4 regions of the Paraburkholderia megapolitana genome follow, and region 3 is predicted to be linked to each of the others. Evidence: predicted binding sites of a transcription regulator. Region 3 holds the regulator's gene; each other region holds the start of a gene.
The links. Region 3 encodes HrcA, which represses chaperone genes, less so after heat shock. Its sites were predicted from a motif close to TTAGCACTCNNNNNNNNNGAGTGCTAA; they were not measured.

Region 1 (4,188 bases), on a different replicon from region 3:
ATTACAGTCGATCAGTTGCCACAGCGTTTCCAGTTTGAGGTGTGGAATATCACGAACGACACCGGTCGATACATCACATACGCGCTTTCGGAGTTTCGTTTCTCAGGAAGCGACCGCGGCACGCACATTCGTTGGGAATATTCGTTCAGTCCGAAGGGGTTGCCCGACGGCTGGTTCATTTCACGATTCGTTCACGAGGACTTTCGGCAGTTCATGGAAGCGACGTTGACCGGGCTAGCACCAGAGCGACGGCACTAGCCCGGTTCTTTGCTTCAGTCTAGTAGTCGAAGCCTGGACCACCCGCACCAGGACCACCAGACGCCGCCGCAGGGGCAGCATCTTTCGGCGCCTCATACACAGTGGCGTCGGTCGTCAGCAGCAAACTCGCAATTGATGCCGCGTTTTGCAACGCCGTGCGCGTGACCTTGGTCGGATCGAGCACACCCGATTCCACCAGATCGCCGTACTCACCCGTTGCCGCGTTGTAGCCGAAATTACCGCTGCCTTCCGCGACCTTCGCGACGACGACGCTCGCTTCCTCGCCCGCATTCGTGACGATCTGCCGCAGCGGTTCTTCGAGCGCGCGACGCACGATGTTGATACCCGCATCCTGATCCCGGTTCGCTCCGGTCAACCCCGCGATTGCCTGCTTGACGCGGATCAATGCGACACCGCCGCCCGCCACGATGCCTTCCTCGACAGCCGCACGCGTCGCATGCAGCGCATCGTCGACGCGATCCTTCTTTTCTTTCACTTCGATTTCGGTGGCACCGCCCACCTTGATCACGGCGACACCGCCGGCCAGTTTCGCGACACGTTCCTGCAGTTTCTCGCGGTCGTAGTCGGAGGTCGCTTCGTTGATCTGCACGCGGATCTGCTTCACGCGCGCTTCGATGCTCGCTTTGTCGCCGGCGCCGTCGATCACGATCGTATTTTCCTTGGCGACTTCGATGCGCTTCGCCTGACCCAGTTCGGCCAGCGTCGCCTTTTCGAGCGTGAGGCCGGTTTCTTCGGCGATCACCTGGCCGCCGGTCAGGATCGCAATGTCTTCGAGCAACGCCTTGCGACGGTCGCCGAAACCCGGTGCTTTCACAGCGACCGTCTTCAGGATGCCGCGAATATTGTTCACGACGAGCGTTGCAAGCGCTTCGCCTTCGACGTCTTCCGCGATGATCAGGAGCGGCCGTCCCGCTTTCGCGACCTGTTCGAGCACCGGCAGCAGGTCGCGGATGTTCGAAATCTTCTTGTCGTGCAGCAGGATGTACGGTGTGTCGAGCACCGCGACCTGGCGGTCCTGGTTATTGATGAAATACGGCGACAGGTAGCCGCGATCGAACTGCAACCCTTCGACCACATCGAGCTCGTCGGCGAGCGTCTTGCCGTCTTCGACGGTGATCACGCCTTCCTTGCCGACGCGGTCGATCGCTTCGGCGATGCGCTGGCCGATCGATTCCTCGCCGTTCGCCGAGATCGTCGCGACCTGGGCGATTTCCTTGCTGGTGGTGGTCGGCTTGCTGATCTTCTTCAGCTCTTCGATGCCCGCGGCGACAGCCTTGTCGATACCGCGTTTCAGGTCGAGCGGATTCAGCCCGGCTGCAACGTACTTCTGGCCTTCACGGACGATCGCCTGCGCGAGCACCGTTGCCGTCGTCGTGCCGTCGCCGGCGGTGTCGCTGGTCTTCGACGCGACTTCCTTCACGAGCTGCGCGCCGATGTTCTGCAGGCGGTCGGCAAGCTCGATCTCCTTCGCCACCGATACACCGTCCTTCGTCACGACCGGCGCACCGAAGCTGCGTTCGATCACGACGTTGCGACCTTTCGGCCCGAGCGTCACTTTCACTGCATTCGCGAGCAGATTCACACCTTCGACGAGTTTGGTGCGCGCGTTGTCGCTGAAAACGATTTCCTTGGCTGCCATGTTCCGATTCCTTTGTGTATGAGGCGAAGCGATCAGCGCGCGTTCACGACAGCGACGATGTCGTCTTCGCGCAGCACCAGCAGTTCGTTGCCGTCGACCTTGACAGCCTGACCCGCGTACTTGCCGAACAGCACGCGCTCGCCGACTTTCAGATCGGGCTCGATGCGTTTGCCGTCGTTGTCGCGCTTGCCCGGGCCGACTGCGAGGACTTCGCCCTGGTCGGGTTTTTCTGCGGCGCTGTCGGGAATCACGATGCCCGACGCGGTTTTGGTTTCCTGATCGAGGCGCTTGACGATCACGCGATCGTGTAACGGACGTAGGCTCATCTGCTTTCCTGTATCGATGAATTGGCACTCTTCGCTGGCGAGTGCTGACCGAAGCCCGAGTATAGAAACGTGCCGTCGTGTACTCCAATAACGGATTCGCACAACCTTATCGGTGTATGGCATTTGCACGCGGTTCTGTCATGGCGGACGGCGGCATGCCTTGGCTGCGTCGTGTAAAAACCCTTCTGCCATGCGGGTCCTGCCAGTTTTTTGCGTCTGGCGTATGGTGAGCGTTCCGTTTGATCGCCGAATCGAACTTGTCCAACATCGTGACCCCACATCATGACCCGCTCCCGTCAATTGCATCTCGGCGCGTTCATGCGCCCCGTCAGTCTTCATACCGGCGCATGGCGCTTTCCGGGCGCCGCGCCCGATGCGAACTTCAACTTCGCGCTGATCAAACGTTTCGCGCAGCGGCTCGAAGCCGCGCGCTTCGACGCGTTCTTCATGGCCGATCACCTCGCGGTGCTCAACATGCCGATCGATACGTTAAAGCGCAGTCATACGGTTACGTCGTTCGAGCCGATGACGCTGCTGTCCGCGCTCGCCGCAGTCACCGAGCGCCTCGGCCTGATCGCGACGTCGTCGACGACCTTCGACGAGCCGTATCACGTCGCGCGGCGTTTCGCGTCGCTCGATCATCTGAGCGGTGGCCGCGCCGGCTGGAATCTCGTGACCACATCGAACCCGGAGGCCGCGCGCAACTTCGGTCTCGACGAGCACGTCGAGCACGGTGAGCGCTACCACCGGGCGCGCGAGTTCTATGATGTCGTGACCGGCCTGTGGGACAGCTGGGCCGACGATGCTTTTGTGCGCGACGTCGAGCGCGGCGTGTATTTCGAGCCGGAGAAACTGCACGTGCTCGATCACAAGGGCGAGCATCTGTCGGTGCGCGGCCCGCTGAATATCGCGCGGCCGGTGCAGGGTTGGCCGGTGGTCGTGCAGGCGGGGTCGTCGGAGGCGGGGAGGCAACTGGCCGCCGAAACCGCCGACGCAGTTTTCACCGCGCAACCGAATCTCGCCGAGGGCAAGCGCTTCTATGCCGATGTGAAGGCGCGCCTCGAACCGCTTGGCCGCGCGCGCGATCATCTGAAGATCCTGCCGGGCGCGTTCGTGGTGGTCGGTTCGTCGCTCGACGAAGCGCAGCACAAGCGCGCCGAGCTCGACCGCTATGTGCACTACGACAGCGGCATCGCGTCGCTGTCGATCGCGCTCGGTCACGACGTATCGCATCTCGATCCGGACGGCCCGCTGCCCGAGATTCCAGAGAGCAACGCGAGCCGCAGTGCGCGCCAGCGCGTGGTCGACTGGGCACGCGAAGAAGGACTGACCGTGCGCCAGCTCGCGCAACGGATCGGTGGCTATTCGGGGCTGGAGATGGTCGGTACGCCGGTATCGATTGCGGATCAGATGGAGCAGTGGCTGGTGGAAGAGGGCTCGGATGGCTTCAATGTGATGTTTCCGTTTCTGCCTGGCGGTCTCGACGATTTCGTCGATCAGGTGGTGCCGGAACTACAGCGGCGCGGCATTTTCCGTCGCGAGTATGAAGGCTCGACGTTGCGCGAACATCTCGGGCTGCCGCGACCGGCGAACCGCTTTTTCGCGGCGTAACGTCATGCGTCGGAGCGGAATCGATAGCAGAAAAAACTCGAAGCCGGACGTTGACCGCTGCGTTCGGCGCCACGCATGATGCAACACCCGCTGTACGCGTGAAACACCCCATTCTTCAGGAGCATCCGATGAACGCCGTGGTCTCTCCGCCGTTTTCCGCATCTGAATCTACCTTGCAAGCGCAGTCGATCGAGGTCTCGCCGCTGTCCGCGCATATTGGCGCGGAAATTCACGGTGTCGATCTGACGAAGCCGCTATCCCTGCAGCAGATCGCGGAGATCCGCGCTGCGCTGCTCGCGTGGCGCGTGGTGTTCTTTCGCGAGCAGTTTCTGA
Region 2 (4,188 bases), 380 kb from region 3:
GAATCTCACCAGCGGTAGCACAGCCTCGGCGTTCAACACGGTCGATCGCGTGGACGTCGGCCTGACGCTCGATATCAAACCGCAGATCACCGACGGCGGGATCCTCAAGTTGCAGCTTGCTACTGAAGACTCGTCGGTTGTGAGCGGCACGACCGATCCGACGTCCAATCCGAACGGTCCGACGTTCAACAAGCGTTCGATCCAGTCGACGGTGCTTGCCGACGATGGCGAGATCATCGTGCTCGGTGGCCTGATGCAGGACAGCTACGCGGTCAGCAACAGCAAGGTTCCGTTGCTGGGCGATATTCCGTGGGTCGGCCAGCTGTTCCGCTCGGAATCGAAGACCCGCTCGAAGACCAATCTGCTGGTGTTCCTGCGTCCTGTGATCATCAACGACAGCGCGACTGCGCGGGCGGTGACGCAGAACCGTTACGACTACATCCAGGGTGTGCAGGGCGCGTACAAGTCGGACAACAACCTGATCAAGGACAAGGACGATCCGGTCGTTCCGCCGATGCCGCTCGGTCCTGCCGAGGGCGGCTCGCCCGCAATGAATCTGTTCAATCTGGATCAGATGCGTCGTCAGCAGATGGCGCCCAAGGCGGCGGCTCCTGCACCTGCTTCGGCGAGCGGCGTCGGTTCGAAGATCGAATCGCCGGGAGATCATCCTTGACTGGTCTGCTAACCGTGTAGTCATGCCCGCAAGCAAGATAAAGGAAACGCCCCGTGGACGATCGATCAGGTGAAGTGCTGGCAGTAATGTGGGGTTACCTCGCTCTCGCGAAGGCGCTCGACTGCAATGGAGTCTTGCCCGTTTCAGAGCTGGTGAAACATCTGGAGACGGGGTACGGCTATGGCGTGGCGACCCAGCAGATTGCGCAAACCACCGAAGTCGACTCGCTTATCGAAGCGCTGCGGCAGATTGGCGATGCGCTTCATAAAGCGGGGAGCACGTAGCGACGCGCGATCATCGAATTGGGCGAGCGACGGAGCTCACGTGAAACCTTGGAGCAAGGACGCAGCGCGGCCAGCGTCGCCTCCTTGCTCCCGTGCTGTGAAAGTCCGCTTGTGCAGGGCTCAGTTCGGATGGGCGTTCGCGGCTTCTGTTGCTTTCTTGAGTTCGTCGCTAGCCTCGACAAGCAGCGCACGTGCCTTTCCGGCGTGTCCGCCGAGGTCCCATTCATTGGCCTTCTGTGCATCGTTGATTCGCGTGCTCGCCTCTGCGACCAGACCCTGCGCGACACGCAGGTTGGGGTGTCTGTCGCCGGTACTCTTCGGTGCGGTTTGGGCAAACGTCGAGAAACTGCACAAGGTCGCTGCGAGAACCGCGGTACTCAGAACGAAGCGCTTCATATGATTTTCTCCTTTGGGGGCACATGCTAGGCGGGCGGCGATGTACTGCCATTCCCGGGGGTATGCCGGAGAGCCGTGAGGCTGCTTACCGTGCTCCTTTCTAACGAAACCGGGTCTCTGAGCGTTGACGCGGAATGGTATGCGTTCCAGATAGGCGCGCGAACCAGATAAGGTCAGATCGATCTGCACTGCGAAATAGTGAACCTGCCGATGGCGTGACCATGATTCAAGCCCCCGCCCGCTAATGTGCCGTCAGGCCGCTATCGATAGCCCCAGAAACATGACGGCACCGCACCATCGAAGCTGCTATCCGCCGAAGGGCCCGGTCAGATTTGCCGTTTTTTCGCTGACTAGGGGATTTCCCTGGTCATAGGGCGTTCTTCAGATAGGGGCAGCGCGCGCGAGGGGCCGGTGTCGGCTCCAGTGAGTGACGTCGGGTAGGGATAGGATGAGATTATCCTGCTGTTTATAAAGGATATTTAATTGAATTCCTGCTGTTTCGCTACGGTGCAGGGTGCAATTTCAAGCGAGCGAAATCCAAAGTAACGCGATTCTCGCCACCCCAACTTCACCCACTTCTTGAATTTGTCATCCCTCGTCCATATAATTGGCACTCACCGCACGAGAGTGCTAACAACATCGCCGGTTGGCCCGCCAGCCGGGTTTTCTCAGCGTTCTTCAGTCTCAATCAAGAGAGGAGTGTGTATGAACCTTCGTCCTTTGCACGATCGCGTGATCGTCAAGCGTCTGGATCAGGAAACGAAAACCGCCTCGGGCATCGTGATCCCCGAAGCTGCAGCAGAAAAGCCGGATCAAGGCGAAATCCTGGCCGTCGGCCCGGGCAAGCGTGACGATAAGGGCGCACAGATCGCGCTCGACGTGAAGGTCGGTGACCGCGTCCTGTTCGGCAAGTACGCTGGCCAGACCGTCAAGGTCGATGGCAACGAACTGCTCGTGATGCGCGAAGAAGACATCATGGCTGTGGTGCAGAAGTAAGTTTCGCGCCCGGTTATTTTCAAGAATTCAAGGAGTTAGAAGATGGCAGCTAAAGACGTCGTATTCGGTGATTCCGCCCGTGCCAAGATGGTTGAAGGCGTGAACATCCTCGCCAACGCTGTGAAGGTCACGCTCGGTCCCAAGGGCCGCAATGTCGTGCTCGAGCGCAGCTTCGGCGGCCCGACGATCACGAAGGACGGTGTGTCGGTCGCGAAGGAAATCGAGCTGAAGGACAAGCTCCAGAACATGGGCGCGCAAATGGTCAAGGAAGTGGCTTCCAAGACCAGCGACAACGCCGGCGACGGTACGACGACCGCAACGGTCCTCGCACAATCCATCGTTCGCGAAGGCATGAAGTACGTTGCATCGGGCATGAACCCGATGGACCTGAAGCGCGGCATCGACAAGGCTGTGAACGCAGCGATCGAAGAACTGCGCAAGATCAGCAAGCCCTGCACGACCAACAAGGAAATCGCCCAGGTCGGCGCGATCTCGGCAAACAGCGACACGTCGATCGGCGATCGCATTGCTGAAGCCATGGACAAGGTCGGCAAGGAAGGCGTCATCACCGTCGAAGACGGCAAGTCGCTGCAAGACGAGCTGGACGTTGTCGAAGGGATGCAATTCGACCGCGGCTACCTGTCGCCGTACTTCATCAACAACCCGGACAAGCAAGTTGCTGTGCTCGAAAACCCGTTCGTGCTGCTGCACGACAAGAAGGTTTCGAACATTCGCGACCTCCTCCCGGTCCTCGAGCAAGTCGCCAAGGCTGGCCGTCCGCTGCTGATCATCGCTGAAGATGTCGAAGGCGAAGCGCTGGCTACGCTGGTTGTGAACAACATCCGCGGCATTCTGAAGACCGTTGCTGTCAAGGCTCCGGGCTTCGGCGATCGTCGTAAGGCCATGCTGGAAGACATCGCGATCCTGACCGGCGGTCAAGTCATCGCTGAAGAAACCGGCCTGACGCTCGAAAAGGCAACGCTGGCCGAACTGGGTCAAGCGAAGCGTATCGAAGTGGGCAAGGAAAACACGACGATCATCGACGGCGCTGGCGAAGGCGCGAACATCGAAGCGCGCGTGAAGCAAGTGCGTACGCAGATCGAAGAAGCGACGTCGGACTACGACCGTGAAAAGCTGCAAGAGCGCGTGGCCAAGCTGGCCGGCGGCGTGGCAGTGATCAAGGTCGGCGCTGCGACCGAGATGGAAATGAAGGAAAAGAAGGCACGTGTCGAAGACGCACTGCACGCAACCCGCGCAGCTGTTGAAGAAGGCATCGTGGCTGGCGGCGGTGTGGCACTGATCCGCGCGCGTTCGGCAATCGCCGGCATCAAGGGCGACAACGCCGATCAAGACGCAGGTATCAAGATCGTGCTGCGCGCGATGGAAGAGCCGCTGCGTCAGATCGTCACGAACGGCGGCGAAGAAGCCAGCGTCGTGGTGGCAGCAGTTGCAGCAGGCAAGGGCAACTACGGCTACAACGCTGCAACCGGCGAGTACGTCGATCTGGTCGATGCAGGCGTGGTCGATCCGACGAAGGTAACGCGCACGGCGCTGCAAAACGCCGCTTCGGTAGCTGGCCTGCTGCTGACGACCGACGCAGCTGTCTGCGAACTGCCGAAGGAAGATGCACCGATGCCTGGTGGTGGCGGCATGGGTGGCATGGGCGGTATGGGCATGGACATGTAATTTCGGCTTCTGCCGGATTGCATGTGGGAGACGCGCCGCGAGGCGTGTCCCCCAAACGAAAAACCCGCAAGCGATTGCGGGTTTTTTTATTGCATCGATGCTTGCTTCGTTACGCGTGGATCAGGGCGCCGAGAGATACCGGTCCTGCAGATA
Region 3 (4,188 bases):
GAGCGCTAGCGCATCGATCAGGATCGATTTGCCCGCGCCCGTTTCGCCCGAGAAAACCGTGAAGCCGCTGTCGAATTCGAGATCGAGCGCGGCGACGATGACGAAGTCGCGTATCGAGAGATGGCGAAGCATGGAGGTGGTCTGGTTGGCAGGCGGTGACGGGCGAGGCGAGCGTTCAGTTCTCAGCTCAGTTTTCAGGATCGTCTTCGTGCGACGGGTACTCGTTCCAGTGCAGCTTCTTGCGCAGCGTCGCGAAATAGCTATACCCGACCGGATGCAGGAACGGCACCGTATGGCGCGAGCGGCGCACCTCGATCGTATCGTTCAGCTCAAGCGCGGTGAACGACTGCATATCGAAGTTCACATTCACGTCGCGGCCCGAGATGATCTGGATGCCGACCTTCGAGTCGTCCGGCAACACGATCGGCCGGTTGGACAGCGCATGCGGCGCGATCGGCACGAGCACGAGGCCCTGCAACTGGGGATGCAGGATCGGTCCCGCCGACGACAGCGCATACGCAGTCGAGCCGGTCGGCGTCGCGACGATCAGACCGTCGGAGCGCTGGTTCGACATGAAGCGCCCATCCACCGAGACGCGCAGTTCCGCCATCCCCGAGAAGCCGCTGCGATTCACGACAACGTCGTTGAACGCGAGCGCGTGATAGATCGGTTCGCCGGCGCGCATGATGCGCGCTTCGAGCAGCGTGCGTTCTTCGCGCTCGAAGCTGCCCGCGAGCATCTGCGGGACGGCCTCGTACATGTCGGAAATCGGGATGTCGGTGATGAAGCCGAGCCGGCCGTGGTTGATGCCGATCAGCGGGGTACGGTAGGGCGCCAGTTGCCGACCGATGCCGAGCATCGTGCCGTCGCCACCGAGCACGACCGCGACGTCCGCGCGCGCGCCGATCTCGGCAAGCCGCAGCGCGGGGTGGCCGGACGCGCCGATCTCGGCGGCTGTGTCCGCTTCGAACACGACCTCGAAGCCACGCTTCTCGATGCAGGCGGCGAGCTTCGTCAGCGGCTCGCCGATGCCGGGCGTGTTGCTGCGCCCTATGAGCGCGACGGTCTTGAACTGGGTGGTAACTTGCATGCCGGCATTACACCATAGGTAGGTGTCGAAAAGAACCGTGGCCAATCCTGGCGGCGCGCCGGGACCGAAAGCGGGCTTGCATGGACAGGATTGTCGTTAGAATGGTGAAGCGCCGATGACAGGACCGCATCGGGCGCGCGGCGGCACCTCTGCCATGCAACTGCTGACGGGCGACAAAGCCGGCTGGGATAGATGGCGACATCCCGGTCATATCGTTTGTAGCGCCATTGAGCTAAAATTTTTCGTCATGCTAGATCCCCGCGCACAAACCCTCCTCAAAACGCTGATCGAGCGTTACATCGCCGAAGGTCAGCCGGTCGGCTCACGCACGCTGTCGCGTTACTCCGGGCTGGAACTGAGCCCCGCGACGATCCGCAACGTGATGTCCGACCTCGAGGAACTGGGACTCGTAATCAGCCCGCATACGTCGGCGGGCCGGATTCCAACGCCGCGCGGCTACCGGCTCTTCGTCGACACGATGCTGACCATGGAGTCCGCCGCCGACGAAGAAGCCGTTACCCGCACTGTCAAGACCACGCTCCAGGCCGGCGAGCCGCAAAAGATCGTCGCGGCCGCGGCCAGCGTGTTGTCCAGCCTGTCGCAGTTTGCCGGCGTCGTGCTGACGCCGCGCCGCAGTCACGTGTTCAAGCAGATCGAATTCATGCGTCTGTCGGACAAGCGCATCCTGCTCATCATCGTGACGCCCGAAGGCGATGTGCAGAACCGCATCATGGCGACGCAGCGCGATTTCTCGCTGTCCGAGCTGACCGAAGCGTCCAACTACATCAACGCGCATTTCGCCGGTCTCTCCTTCGACGAGGTGCGCCGCCGCCTGCGCGAAGAGATCGATGCGCTGCGCGGCGACATGACGACGCTGATGCACGCTGCGGTCACCGCGAGCACCGACGACACCGATACCGGCGAAACCGTGCTGATTTCCGGCGAGCGCAACCTGCTCGAAGTGGCCGACCTGTCGTCCGACATGGCGCGGCTGCGCAAGCTGTTCGATATATTCGACCAAAAGACCAGCCTCCTTCAGTTGCTCGATGTTTCGAGTCACGCGCAGGGCGTGCAGATTTTCATCGGTGGCGAATCGAACCTCGTGCCGATCGAGGAAATGAGCGTCGTCACTGCGCCGTATGAGGTGAATGGCACGATCGTCGGCACGCTCGGTGTGATCGGGCCGACGCGCATGGCCTACAGCCGCGTGATCCCGATCGTCGACATCACCGCGCGGCTGCTCTCGCTGACGCTCAGCCAGCAGTAGGGCGGTTTCCGCAGTCTTCCCTTGCAATGGTGGATGATGCCGCGCCGGCTTCCGCGCCACCAATCGGCCGGATGGCCAACGGGCGCGGTAAGCGCGGCGGTTGCGGGTTGGTCCGGCGAGCCGCGCCGCTATAATGGCCGCTTTCGCCTCTCACTCCGCGCCCCGCGCGCCGACCCGTTGCCTATGCGTTTCGATCTCGAGCGGCCTTCGCAGCCTGCCGCGGCACATCGCGTCGGCGTGCTGCTGATCAATCTCGGCACCCCCGATGCGCCCACGCCCCGCGCGGTGCGGCGCTACCTCGCGCAGTTTCTGTCCGATCCGCGTGTCGTCGAGATTCCCGCCGTGCTGTGGCAGATCATCCTGCGTCTGCTGATCTTGCCGTTTCGTGGCGTTTCGTCGGCGAAGAAATACGCGGCGGTCTGGATGCCGGAGGGCTCGCCGCTGCGCGTGCACACCGAGAAGCAGGTCGACGCGTTGCGTCAGTTGCTGCAGGCGAACGGCTATACGACGATCGTCGAGTACGCGATGCGCTACGGCACGCCGGGCATTCCGGCGATGCTGAACCAGTTGAAGCTTGCCGGCGCCGAACGCGTGCTGCTGATGCCGATGTATCCGCAGTATTCGTCGTCGACGACCGCTACTGCCTTCGATGACGCGTTCGCAGCGTTGCGACGCATGCGCAACCAGCCCGAGATCCGTACCGTGCGCCAGTACGCGGATCATCCCGCGTACATCGCGGCGCTCGCGGCCCAGGTGCAGCATTACTGGCACGCGCACGGCCGCCCGGATTTCGCTGCCGGCGACAAGCTGATCCTCAGTTTCCACGGTGTGCCCAAACGCACGCTCGATCTCGGCGATCCGTACCACGAGCAATGCCAGCAAACCGGCGCGCTGCTGATGCAGGCGCTCGAGCTGAGCTCGGTCGAATGCCGGGTGACCTTCCAGTCGCGCTTCGGCAAGGCCGAATGGCTGCAGCCATATACCGCGCCGACGCTGAAGGAACTGGGTGCGGCGGGCGTGCGGCGGGCGGACGTGTTCTGTCCGGGCTTCACCGCCGATTGCCTCGAAACCATCGAGGAAATCGGCATCGAAGTTCGCGACGAGTTTGTGCACGCGGGCGGCAAGGAGTTTCACCGCATTCCCTGCGTCAATACGGCGCCGGCGTGGATCGCGGCGCTTGGCGAAATCGTGGCGATCAATCTGCAGGGCTGGCCGGTGCAGGCGCCGCACACCCACGGCGCGGCGGCGGCATGAGCGCTGCCGTTGCGTCGCCGGGCTGGACAACAGGCCCGGCACCTGAATTTCGCAGCGCCTCGCCGGCAGGTGCCGCTGCGACCAGGAGCAACCGATGAACTACCGCATTTCAACCGACGCAGGCGCACGCCTGCGGATCGACAAGTGGCTATGGGCGGCGCGCTTCTTCAAGACGCGTTCGCTCGCGGCCACGGCGGTCGAGAAAGGACAGGTGAGGATTGGCGGCGCGACGGTCAAGCCGGCCAGAGACGTGCGCGTCGGCGATCTGGTTGAGATCGAGATCGAACGGATGGTGTGGCAGGTGGAGGTGCTGGGCCTGTGCGACGTGCGCGGGCCGGCCAGCGTAGCCCAGACGCTCTACGCGGAAACCGCGGACAGCAAGGCGAAACGGCAGCAGGAGCTGGAACGCCGCAAGACGTACCGGGAGCCGGCAGAGGCGTTGCAGGGCCGGCCGACGAAACGCGACCGGCGCATTATCGACAGACTTTCAGGTGGGGATTGAACAGCTTTTCCATCGTCGCGTGCACGCCGCCATATTCGGTCGTGCTCTCGTTGACGGCCCCGGACATGCAGATGG
Region 4 (4,188 bases), 200 kb from region 3:
CCATGCGGTATTGACCGGGCTGTCGATGGCGATCTGTTCGGCGCTTGGCATCAAGCTCGGCTTCACGTTCTCGGCGGGTGCGATCGACTACGTGCTGAACTACGGCCTGTCGACGAAGGGCTGGCTCGCGATTCCGATCGGCATCGTGTATGCGGTGGTGTACTACGGCCTGTTCCGCTTCTTTATCCGCAAGTTCAACATGGCGACGCCGGGGCGTGAGCCGGCATCGGCCGAAGCACAGGTCGATTCGTTCACGACCGGTGGTTACGTTGCACCGACCGCGGGGGCGAGCGTGCCGCGTGCGGCGCGCTACATCGCCGCGCTCGGTGGCGCGGCTAATCTGACGCTCGTCGATGCGTGTACGACGCGGCTGCGTCTGTCGGTGGTCGACCCGGCGCACGTGTCTGAGCCCGAGTTGAAGACGATCGGTGCGCGTGGCGTGCTGAAGCGCGGCGGTAACAGCGTGCAGGTGATCATCGGGCCGGAAGCGGACATCATTGCCGACGAGATTCGGGCGACGCTTGCTCAAGGTGGTGGTGCGGCGGACCTCGGTGCGCAGCCGGCGAGCACCGCGGCGGCAGCGGCCGCGACCGCGACGCGTGCTGCCGTTGCACCGGTGGCGCAAGCAGCCGGCAGCGGCCCGCTCGATCCCGACCCGACACGCTGGCTGGCGGTGTTCGGCGGCGCGACGAATATCGTGTCGCTTGATGCGGTGGCTGCTACGCGGCTGCGGATCGTGGTGCGCGATCCGTCGTCGGTGGATCGGCAGCGGCTTGCGGCGCTCGATGTGGCGTGGGTATCGGCGGATACGTTCCACATCGTTGTCGGCGACGCGGCGCAGCGCTACGCGCAGCAACTGACGGCGCGGCTGCCTGCTGTGGATGGCGCGAGCGGTGCAACACCGTTGCCTGCATGACGCGATAGTGATTAGAGGCTCAAGCGGTTTGCGCACGATGCGTGAATCGCGGCGATACGAAAAAGCGCTGCCCTTTGCGAGGCAGCGTTTTTTTGTCGGCTGAGATTGTGCAATACGGGTACTGGTGAAGTCTGCTGCGTCGGCAGCTCAGTTCAATTGACGTACGCAAAAAGAGCCGCGCCGCCTTTCGAGGGCGAGGCTTCGGTTCAGCACCCTGCGGCGCCAGACCGTGGCCATACGTTATGCGTAGCCACGCGTACTCACCCAGTGCAATCAACGTGCGCAGAAAAAAGCCCTGCCGTCTTTCGAGGGCAGGGCTCCGACTCGGCACCTTGCGGCGCCAGACCATTTTCATGCGCTATGCGTCGTTACGCATATTCGTTCAGCGCACCACGCATCTTCTTCATCGCACTGGCTTCGATCTGGCGAATGCGCTCGGCGGAAACACCGAATTCGGCGGCAAGATCGTGCAGCGTCGAGCCACCCGAGCCGTCGTCCTCGACGTGCAGCCAGCGTGCTTCGATGATGCGGCGGCTACGGGCGTCGAGCGAGTCGAGCGCGGCGGCGATGCCGTCGCTCTGCAGCTTGTCGCGCTGACGCGCGGCCAGCACGGCGGTCGGCTCGTTGTGCGAATCGGCGAGGTAGGCGATCGGCGCGTACGACTCTTCACCGTCTTCGATCTGGCCTTCCAGTGCGATGTCGCCACCCGACAGGCGCGTTTCCATCTCGGCGACTTCTTCGCGCTTCACGTTCAGTTCTTTCGCGAGACCTTCGATCTCTTCCGGCGTGAACGCCTGCAACCCCTGCTTGTGGCTGCGCAGGTTGAAGAACAGCTTGCGCTGCGCCTTCGTGGTGGCGACCTTCACCGTGCGCCAGTTGCGCAGGATGTACTCGTGAATCTCCGCCTTGATCCAGTGCATGGCGTACGACACCAGCCGTACGTTCTGCGTCGGATCGAAGCGCTTCACGGCCTTCATCAGGCCGATGTTGCCTTCCTGGATCAGGTCGGCATGCGGCAAGCCGTAGCCAAGATAATTGCGCGCGATCGACACGACGAGCCGCAAGTGCGACAGCACCATACGACGGGCGGAATCCAGATTGTTTTGTTCCCGGAACTCCGTGGCGAACTGGCGTTCTTCTGCTGGCGTCAGCATCGGGATCCGGTTCACGGCCTGGATGTAGGCGTCGATGTTGCCCAGCTGGCCGGGCAGCAGCGAAGATTGCGCGAGCGCCAGTGCACCTGCCGGAGCGGCCTTAGCCGACGACGGGCTCAGAGTACTCGGAAGGGTCATTGCGTTGCTCACGTAGGAAACTCCTTTGAAATCAGCAAAAAAGCGTAGTCCGAATACGACTCCACGCGGGATGTTAGCACTCTCAATAACGGAGTGCTAACACTTAGAGTGTGTGGGGTCTTCAAGGTTCCATTCCGCCTATTGGAATTCATATTCTAATAGCATTATACCCCTCTTGTACCCTCACTGCAGCATTCGCGCGATGGGCGTAGGATCTACCCGCGGAGCACGGCCAGCCTTGTAGAAAGAGCGATTTTTTCGGAATTTGAGGTAGCTATTTGCCAGATTTGGCATTCCTCAGATGATCTCTTACTTATGGCCTGCTTCAGGATAACGGCTTCCTTCCACTCGACGATTTCGAGTTCGACCGGGCATTTAGAGGTGTTCGATGAAGAAGAAGAACGATGCGGCGCACGCACTGGCACTCAAAATTACCTTGCTTGGCGGTCTATTGGCAGCATCCGGCGCGGCGTGCGCCGATCAATCCGGCAATCAGTTCGGCATTCAGATCGCCGGCGGCACCGCCGACCATCATGTCCATAAGCTCGACCTGGGCGGGGTGTGGGACCCCGGTCTGACCTGGTGGTATATCGGCGACTGGCATTTCACGGTGGTGGCGGAGGCGCACGCGGCGTGGTGGCACACCGACGAAGGCAACGTCCACGAGAACATCGGCGAATTCGGCTTCACGCCGGTATTTCGCTTCATCAAGGGTTCGGGGACCATCCGCCCATTCTTCGAAGCGGGCTCGGGCATCCGGCTGCTGACGAGCCCCACGATCTCCCGTCGCTACAACCTCGGGTCGGCGTTCCAGTTCGCCGATATGGTCGGTGTGGGCGCGCAGTTCGGCAATCATCAGCAGTATCAGGCGGGCTACCGGTTTCAGCACGTATCGAACGGCGGTATCAAAGAGCCCAATCCTGGTATAAATTTCAGCCAGCTATATTTGCAATATAACTTCTGACGACCGCGGCCGCGTGCAGGCTCAAGTCGGTGTAAAGGGGCTGAGCAATGGCGGCAAAAATGATCGAGGCGATTCGCGAACTTGAACGCGACCGCTTTCGGGCGATGGTCGACGGCGACGGGCCTTTGCTCGACTCGCTGCTTTCGGACGGCGTGAGCTACGTGCACACGAACGGCAAGCGCGAGACCAAGCGGCAGTTCATCGACGCGATCACCGCGGGCCGCCGACGCTACCGGCAGATCGAGATCCAGTCGCAGGACGTTCTGCCGGTCGGCGACACCTGCGTCGTGACTGGCCGCGCGCTGATCGAGATGGAAGCGAATAACGGCGCGCTGCTGTTTCCGATCGCGTACACCGCGATCCATACGCAGGAAGGCGGGCAGTGGCGGCTCGTCGCCTGGCAGGCAACGCGGTGTGCGATCGAATGATGCCTGGCTGAGCCTTGGACCCCTCGCGCTGCTGGCGCCTACTCCGTTCTCTTACCCGCAATCTCGACGATCACGCCCACCTGCCGCGCAATCGCATCGGGCACCGGCGCGTCGCCGCGCAGTACCGCATCGATCCACCCAGCCGTCGTCGCGGCGTCGCGTGCTTCGGGGAGCGCCACAGCAGGCGCGTCGGGCGACGAACGCTCGGCCACCAGCAGCGTTTCGCAGACTCCGTCGTGTAACCAGTCCACCTGCACCTGGCGACGCGTATCCGCGACCGCTTCGCCTTCCGTGCCGCGCGCGAGCAGCGCGCCGCCCGCGGCGGCATCCAGGTGCGTGCTGAACAACTGCGTGAGACTTTCGCGGTAGGGCGGGTGCGTGTAGTTGACGAGCCGCAAGCCGACGGGTGCAAACGGCTGGAGAATTTTCACGAGCGTATGCGTCGAATTGCGCACGCCCATGCGCGCGCGCAACGCGAGGAGCCGCGCGAGCTTCGGTGCGAGTACCGCAGTCGGGGCAAACGCGACGCGCCGCGCAGCGAGTCCGCTTTCGATGTCGCCGTGCGACTGTGCCGCCGCGATACCCAGT

Region 1: the regulator HrcA is predicted to act here: its motif matches at 2,266-2,292, upstream of FNZ07_RS12335 (co-chaperone GroES).
Region 2: the regulator HrcA is predicted to act here: its motif matches at 1,961-1,987, upstream of groES (co-chaperone GroES).
Region 4: the regulator HrcA is predicted to act here: its motif matches at 2,282-2,308, upstream of rpoH (RNA polymerase sigma factor RpoH).

What each region holds. Positions count from the first base shown of each region.
Region 1 covers NZ_CP041743.1:2,924,962-2,929,149, reverse strand. Annotated here, with positions in the region: gene FNZ07_RS12345 (SRPBCC family protein) at 1-258, shown strand, start outside; gene groL (chaperonin GroEL) at 278-1,918, opposite strand; gene FNZ07_RS12335 (co-chaperone GroES) at 1,951-2,244, opposite strand; gene FNZ07_RS12330 (LLM class flavin-dependent oxidoreductase) at 2,527-3,855, shown strand; gene FNZ07_RS12325 (TauD/TfdA dioxygenase family protein) at 3,984-4,188, shown strand, end outside.
Region 2 covers NZ_CP041745.1:1,037,683-1,041,870, forward strand. Annotated here, with positions in the region: gene gspD (type II secretion system secretin GspD) at 1-673, shown strand, start outside; gene FNZ07_RS18035 (hypothetical protein) at 727-957, shown strand; gene FNZ07_RS18040 (hypothetical protein) at 1,078-1,353, opposite strand; gene groES (co-chaperone GroES) at 2,059-2,349, shown strand; gene groL (chaperonin GroEL) at 2,392-4,035, shown strand; gene cysC (adenylyl-sulfate kinase) at 4,156-4,188, opposite strand, start outside.
Region 3 covers NZ_CP041745.1:655,284-659,471, forward strand. Annotated here, with positions in the region: gene recN (DNA repair protein RecN) at 1-132, opposite strand, end outside; gene FNZ07_RS16340 (NAD kinase) at 188-1,090, opposite strand; gene hrcA (heat-inducible transcriptional repressor HrcA) at 1,338-2,357, shown strand; gene hemH (ferrochelatase) at 2,541-3,611, shown strand; gene FNZ07_RS16355 (RNA-binding S4 domain-containing protein) at 3,706-4,113, shown strand.
Region 4 covers NZ_CP041745.1:451,363-455,550, forward strand. Annotated here, with positions in the region: gene nagE (N-acetylglucosamine-specific PTS transporter subunit IIBC) at 1-916, shown strand, start outside; gene rpoH (RNA polymerase sigma factor RpoH) at 1,285-2,220, opposite strand; gene FNZ07_RS15410 (acyloxyacyl hydrolase) at 2,597-3,172, shown strand; gene FNZ07_RS15415 (nuclear transport factor 2 family protein) at 3,220-3,600, shown strand; gene ybiB (DNA-binding protein YbiB) at 3,639-4,188, opposite strand, start outside.